2 regions of the Paenibacillus sp. BIHB 4019 genome follow, and region 1 is predicted to be linked to the other one. Evidence: predicted binding sites of a transcription regulator. Region 1 holds the regulator's gene; the other holds the start of a gene.
What was found. Region 1 encodes NrdR, which represses ribonucleotide reductase genes. Its sites were predicted from a motif close to AACACNATATATNGTGTT; they were not measured.
Positions count from the first base shown of each region.

Region 2: a site for NrdR is predicted at 1,987-2,004, ahead of BBD42_RS28985 (adenosylcobalamin-dependent ribonucleoside-diphosphate reductase). Genes of this name have one in related genera too.

Region 1 covers NZ_CP016808.1:4,389,919-4,393,556, forward strand. Annotated here, with positions in the region: gene coaE (dephospho-CoA kinase) at 1-462, shown strand, start outside; gene BBD42_RS19025 (lytic transglycosylase domain-containing protein) at 501-1,043, shown strand; gene BBD42_RS19030 (alpha/beta-type small acid-soluble spore protein) at 1,120-1,338, opposite strand; gene nrdR (transcriptional regulator NrdR) at 1,449-1,928, shown strand; gene BBD42_RS19040 (GNAT family N-acetyltransferase) at 2,089-2,535, shown strand; gene hxlA (3-hexulose-6-phosphate synthase) at 2,680-3,312, shown strand; gene hxlB (6-phospho-3-hexuloisomerase) at 3,318-3,638, shown strand, end outside.
Region 2 covers NZ_CP016808.1:6,679,299-6,682,936, reverse strand. Annotated here, with positions in the region: gene BBD42_RS28990 (DEAD/DEAH box helicase) at 1-1,695, opposite strand, end outside; gene BBD42_RS28985 (adenosylcobalamin-dependent ribonucleoside-diphosphate reductase) at 2,113-3,638, shown strand, end outside.

The DNA.
Region 1 (3,638 bases):
GCGGTCGCCTCTGCGTTTGGACAAGCTGTGTTACATAAAGACGGTACACTTGATCGGGCAGCGCTCGGCCAAATCGTATTCAATAATAAAGAGCAGCTGGGGCAGCTTGAAGCGATTTTGCATCCGGCGATTCGCTCTACGATGCAGCAGCGAATGGCTGACTATGAACGGCAGCATCCAGGCAAGCTGGTCGTTGCTGATATTCCGCTGCTGTATGAGACGGAGCAGGAGCATTTATATGAAGGCGTGCTTGTTGTGTATGTGCCAGAGCATATCCAGTTGGAGCGCCTGATGGCGCGCAACAACGTTGATGAGCAGGAAGCAAGGCGGCGCATGGGGCTGCAACTGAGCATGGAAGAGAAGAAGCGCAGAGCTAATTGGGTTATCGACAACAGTGGAACGCTGGCGCAGACGAGGGAGCAGGTTCAGGCGTTTTGGCAGAGCAAGGGTCATACATGCTGAGGGCCAAGAGAAGAAAGGTCGCTCGAAGAAGGCTGTTTTTGCTATTATTTATTATCATAGTTGTCATTATTGTCGCTCAGCCCGCATGGATGCTCAAGAAGCTCTATCCTATTGATTATAAGGCCGATATTCGGGCAAGTGCCATTAGCTATCAGGTAGATCCCCATTTGGTGGCGGCCATTATTAAAGCGGAGACGAATTTCCAGACGGGCAAAGTTTCGAAGAAAGGCGCGCTCGGACTGATGCAAATTATGCCGACCACCGCCAAATGGATTGTCGAGAAGGCAGGCTTCGAGCAGGTGACCGAGGAGACGCTGCGCAATCGCGCTGATGTGAGCATCGAGCTGGGGGTATGGTATCTGGCTTCGCTGCACAAACAATTTGATGAAAATAATATCGTTGTCATTGCTGCCTACAATGCAGGACCAGGTAAAGTCCGGCAATGGCTCGATTCGGGGGAATGGGACGGCACGTTCGATGATGCCGCTAAAATTCCATATAAAGAAACACGCGATTATGTACAAAAGGTCGTGAAGTATTATAATAAGTACAAAGACTTGTACCCGGAACTGGAACCGTAAACAGGAAGAAGCTTTGGCTGCCCGTCACTTCAGGACTTAAGCAGCCAAAGCTGTCTGTTATTACAAGAGCTATTTATTAATGGGAGCCCCCTGCAAGGGATTGCTCAGCGATTTGTACCAGACGGCGGGTAATGTACCCTCCGATGGAACCAGCGTCCTTTGTAGCCATGTTACCGTAGTAACCGTCTTGTGGAATCGCGATTCCAAGCTCTTGAGCAACCTCGAATTTCATTTGGTCGAGTGCTGCTGTCGCTTGTGGTACAACCAGTTGGTTGCTGCTGCGGTTTGCGCTCATGTGTGTTCACCTCCTCGCGGTTGGTAAAAGTATTATGTGCGAAAATCCGAACTTCATTACAGGAATTGTTTGGTAATTTTTAGGGATAGCTTAGAAGGGAGGAAAAGAGAATGAAATGTCCATATTGCGACTACTCCGGAACGAAGGTGCTGGACTCGCGCCCCGCTAACGAGAACAAGTCCATTCGCCGCCGCCGGGAATGTGAGAAATGCAAAAGCCGCTTCACGACGTTCGAGATGATTGAGGAAACGCCGCTCGTTGTCATCAAGAAGGATGGCAGCCGTGAAGAGTTCAGCCGTGATAAAATTTTGCGTGGTTTAATCCGTGCTTGCGAGAAGCGCCCCGTGCCCGCTGAAAGGCTGGAGGTTGTCGTTTCTGAGGTAGAGAAGGAGCTGCGCACAACTGCACACGCTGAGGTGGAGAGCCGTGTCATTGGCGAGCTGGTGATGGGGCAGCTGTATCCAGTAGATGAAGTAGCTTATGTCCGTTTTGCCTCTGTGTATCGGCAGTTCAAGGACATCGATATGTTCATGAAGGAGCTTAGCAGCCTGCTGTCGAAGGACAGCTCGCCGAATGGAATGAAGGATTAAATCAGATGCTGCCTTCGGAAGCTGCGGCATGAATAGATTGGAGAAAACAGCGCCGCTCCAGGCGTTGTTTTTTTGTTTTTTGCGTTAGAACGCCTTAAACAATAATAAGATTGAATATTAAATCATTTAAATATTCATTGTTGAAAGGGAGGTTTTTTGTATGTCATTCAAAATTAGGCTGGCGGAAAAGAAGGATATCAGCAGCTTGACCGATTTAATGCACGACTATATCGTAGGCTTTTATCAAAATCCTTGGCCGGGCACACCAGAAATTCATCAATTAATGGAGCAGCTGCTGGAAAAGCAGGGCGGTATCCAGTTTGTCGTAGAGAAGGAGCAGCAGCTGATTGGCTTTGCTACTTTATATTTTACAATTAGTACAATGAAGTCAGCGCAGATTACGCTCATGAATGACTTTTTTCTGCTGGAGCCGTATCGGGATACGGAAGTGGAGGAAGAACTATTTTTGACATGCAGAACGTACACACAGGAGCAAGGCTTTGCTCATATGTTCTGGATAACAGCTCCGCAAAATAAGCGGGCTCAACAATTTTTCGCTAAAATGGATGCGGTTCAAGGCAGCTGGGTGAACTATACAATTGTCTAGAAAGCCTGATAAATCGCATTAGTATCCTTCAAGTAACTACACCACTTTCAAGTGCGTACTTCCTCAAATGTCGGAAAGGGGCTAGACTAAAACCTGTAGCAAGGTTAACAATTTCCAACATTTGATGAAGGAGTGTGCGTATACATGGAATTGCAATTGGCGCTTGATTTGGTGAACATTGAGGAAGCAAAGGTTTTGGTCAAAGAGGTTGAGTCGTTTATCGATATCGTTGAAATCGGAACACCTATCGTTATCAATGAAGGTCTGCATGCGGTAAAAGCGATTAAAGAAGCTTTCCCTAACCTTAAAGTATTGGCCGATCTGAAAATTATGGACGCTGGCGGCTATGAAGTGATGAAAGCTTCCGAAGCGGGTGCAGACATCATTACCGTTCTTGGTGTTTCCGACGACTCCACCATCAGAGGTGCAGTTGAAGAAGCTCGCAAGCAGGGCAATAAAATTATGGTCGATATGATTAATGTGAAAAATATTGAAGCCCGTGCAGCGGAAATTGATGCGCTTGGGGTAGACTATATTTGTGTCCATTCCGGCTATGATCACCAAGCTGAAGGCAAAAACTCCTTCGAAGAGCTGGCGGCGATCAAGCGTGTTGTAAAACAAGCAAAAACCGCAATCGCAGGCGGCATCAAAATCGATACGCTGCAAGAGGTTATTTCGGCAAAGCCTGATCTGGTTATCGTAGGCGGCGGTATTACGGGCGTTGAAAATAAATCCGCAACTGCATCGCAAATGCAGCAGTGGATCAAACAGGCCTAAAGCTGATGCGTATGAGTCAGCTTGCAGGAGAAATCGTACAGGAGCTGGAGCGGCTGACGCAGCTCATTCCGGATGAAGCCGCAGGCGAGCTGGCTGATGCAATTATGCGCGCGCCGCGTGTTTTCGTCTCAGGCGCTGGACGCTCGGGCCTGATGGGCAAAGCTTTTGCGATGCGGCTCGTGCATATGGGCTTTGACGCTTATGTGGCTGGCGAGACAGTGACGCGTGCACTCGGCAAAGACGATGTGCTCGTACTGGGCTCGGGCTCCGGCGGGACGAGCAGCCTCATTGCGATGGCGCAAAAGGCGGAGGCGCTCGGCGGCAAG
Region 2 (3,638 bases), 2.3 Mb from region 1:
CACTATTTGCGCGCTTGCCTGAAGCTCAGGGCCTTGCTGCACCTCTTCGCGAATTTGCGTAATCGAGGAGGCGAGATCGCTGATTTTCTCGCGCAGCTCCGTTTCACTGCCGCCTGATTCAAGCAGCATGCGGGCAAGCTGCTGCTCCAGCGAGCCATCCTTTTTCTCAAAACGCTCCAAAATATGATCCAGCTCGCCAATAACAAGCTCAAACATATTAATTTTTTCATGCAGCAAATGCACAATATGCTCTTCTATCGTCCCGAGGGTGCATAGGTTGTAAATTTTGACATCCTCGGTTTGTCCGAGCCGGTGGACGCGGCCAATCCGCTGCTCTACGCGCATCGGGTTCCACGGCAGATCGAAGTTGATCATATGGTGGCAAAACTGCAAGTTGATGCCTTCGCCGCCCGCCTCTGTTGCAATCAATACTTGGGCCCGCCCGCGGAACAAGTCCATCATCCAATCCTTTTTGCCGCGGTTCATCCCGCCCCTGTAAGGGACGGCAATCATGTCGTGAGAACGGAAATATTGCAGCAAATACTCCTGCGTAGCCCGATACTCGGTGAAAATAATGACTTTATCATTCATGCCTTTAACGAGCTCAAGCGCCTTCTCCGCCTTCGTATTGGCTTCAATTTTTTTGATAAACTCGACGAGCTCCCATATTTTTGCGCGGACGGGCGAATCCTCAGCCGTCTTTTTGAACATATTGACGAGAGTCAGGAAGACAGCGTCGCGGCTGCTGCAAACTTCGCGCTGGAGCGTAACCAGCGACAGCATGCTGCTCAGGTCGGGGCCGCTCTCATCGTAGCGTTCATGCACGAAGGCAGTCACGGCGTCGTAAAGCGCCTGCTCGTCAGCTGACAGCTGCAGCGGAATATTTTTCACAAAACGTTTCGTAAAAGAAATGCCGCCGTCGCCGCGGCGATTGCGGATCATAATGCTGGACAGTGCCGTTTGCAGCTGCTCCTCGTTTTTGGGAAGACGCTTGTCCACGACAAAGTTGGCGGCGAACTCGCTTTGGCGGCCGAGCTGGCCGGGCTTGAGCAGAGTGATCAAATTGTACAGCTCGTCCAAATTGTTTTGCACCGGCGTTGCGGTGAGCAGCAGGCAATATTTTTTGCGCAGTTCGGTGACGAACTGGTAGTTGGTCGTTTTTTTATTTTTGAGCTTATGCGCCTCGTCGATGATGACCATATCGTAGTCAGTGCCGAGAATGACGTCGCGATGCGGATCGCGTTTAGCTGTATCCATCGAAGCGACGACGACGTCATAATGCCACGTATGGGCTTTTTTCTGGGCAACGGCGGAAATGCCGAATTTCTGATTCAGCTCGCGCACCCATTGCAGCACAAGCGAGGCTGGCACCAGAATGAGCGTACGGCGCACGAGCCCGCGGACGATGTATTCCTTCAGCACGAGTCCAGCTTCGATCGTTTTGCCGAGTCCCACCTCATCAGCGAGAATGGCGCGTCCGCCCATTTCATGCAGCACCTTGCGCGCGGTCGAGATTTGATGGGGCATCGGCTCAAGCATCGGCAGGCTGCGCAAGCATTGCAGCTGCTCGAAGCTTTCAATTCGCTTCGCTTGCTCCGCCTCCATCGATAGCTGATATAAGGTCCAGTCGTCCCATGGCCCGTTTTTGGCGATACGGTTTTGCAGCTCGTCAAAGGTCGAACGGTCATATTGCAAATCTACGAGCGGATGAAGCTTGCGGGTGACGAGAGCAGCATCTGGAGCGGCGGAAGATCCGTGTAGCGGTTGTTTATTATCTAAAGACAAGGGAGCAGCTCCTTTCATCGTTTAAGCCAATCATCATCGTCCAATCGAACAAAATGAGTAGGTTGAAATCTTTGTTTCTAGTATGGCCCTTTCATCGCCTATTCATAAGAAAGGGCCAAAAAAAGCGTGAGGACAAGCAAAGGAAAGCGCAGGCTTTGGTCAACGGGAAAATTGGGCGTTTTTGGCTGGAAACGAAGGAGAAACACAATATGTAGTATGTTATAATGATAATTAGACACAATATATCGGATTTAGCCTAGAGTGGGACACCGTGTTAGGAGGCAAATAGGCGGGTTTTTGCAAATGCGAGGAGAGGCGGCGTTACTTATGGAGAAGAAACAAACCTTGAATGAAAATAGGAGAGGCAGCGGCAGGCTGGAGGGGCTCAGCGAGAAAATTTTTCTCGATCGTTATGCCTGGAAAAATGCTGATTCCAGCAGCGCAAAGCCTGGCGATATCGTGCTGGTGCTGACAAAAGATGATCCAAAGTTTCCGACGAAGGAAGTCGGAGAGATCGTTGCCCGTGAGGGGGACCAGGTGGAGGTGCAGCTCCGAAACGGTGAGCGTATAACGGCGGCGGTTGAGAAGCTGACGCTGACCATTGAGCAGACTCCGGACGAAATGTGGGATCGTCTGGCGAAGGCGGTGGCCGGAGTCGAAGGCAGCGAGCAGAAGCAGGCGGAATGGACGGAGCGTTTTCGCTATATTTTGGATGACTGGAAGCTCGTGCCGGGCGGCAGAATTGCAGCGGGAGCAGGTGCAAGCGAGGAGTTGACGCTGTTTAACTGTTATGTGCTGCCTTCTCCGGCAGACAGCCGCGGCGGCATCATGCAGACGTTGACGGAAATGACGGAAATTATGGCGCGCGGGGGCGGCGTTGGCATTAATTTATCGTCGCTTCGTCCGCGCCGCGCCATTGTCGCAGGAGTTAATGGCGCCTCTAGCGGAGCGGTATCATGGGGCGGGCTGTTCAGCTATACGACGGGGTTGATTGAGCAGGGCGGCAGCCGCCGCGGCGCCTTAATGCTGATGATCAACGACTGGCATCCCGATGTGCTGGATTTTATTACTGTCAAGCAGACGATGGGCCAGGTGACGAACGCGAATTTATCTGTATGCGTCAGCAACGCTTTTATGAAAGCCGTAAAGGAAGATTTAGAGTGGGAGCTCGTATTCCCCGATACGAAGGATGCACAGTACAACGAGCTTTGGACTGGAGATATGGACGCTTGGCGGGCACTCGGCAAAAAGGTGATTTTGTACAAAACAGTCCGCGCCCGCGAAATCTGGCACATGATTATTGAATCAGCGTGGAAGTCGGCAGAGCCCGGCGTCGTTTTTATGGAATATTATAATCAGATGTCGAATAGTTGGTATTTCAATCGGATTACTAGTACTAATCCATGTGGCGAACAGGGCCTGCCCGGCTGGGGCGTCTGCAATCTTTCAGCGGTCAATCTGTCGCGTTTCTATAATGAGCAGCAGCATGATGTCGACTGGGAGGAGCTGGCGAAGGTGACGCGTTGGTCGGTACGTTTCCTCGATAACGTCATTGACACCACACCGTATCATTTTCCTGAAAATGAAGCGAACCAGAAGCGCGAGCGCCGCGTCGGGCTCGGCACGATGGGGCTTGCGGAGCTGCTAATTAAGCTGCAAATCCGTTATGGCAGCGCAGAATCGCTCGATTTTCTCGATAAGCTGTACGGGTTTATGGCCCGCGAGGCGTATCTCGCTTCTACGGAAATTGCGGCGGAGAAAGGCGCTTTTGCAGCCTTTGAGGCAGATAAATTTTTGCAAAGCGGCTTTATGCGAAGCTTGACGTCGCATTATCCTGAGATTGGAGCTGCTAT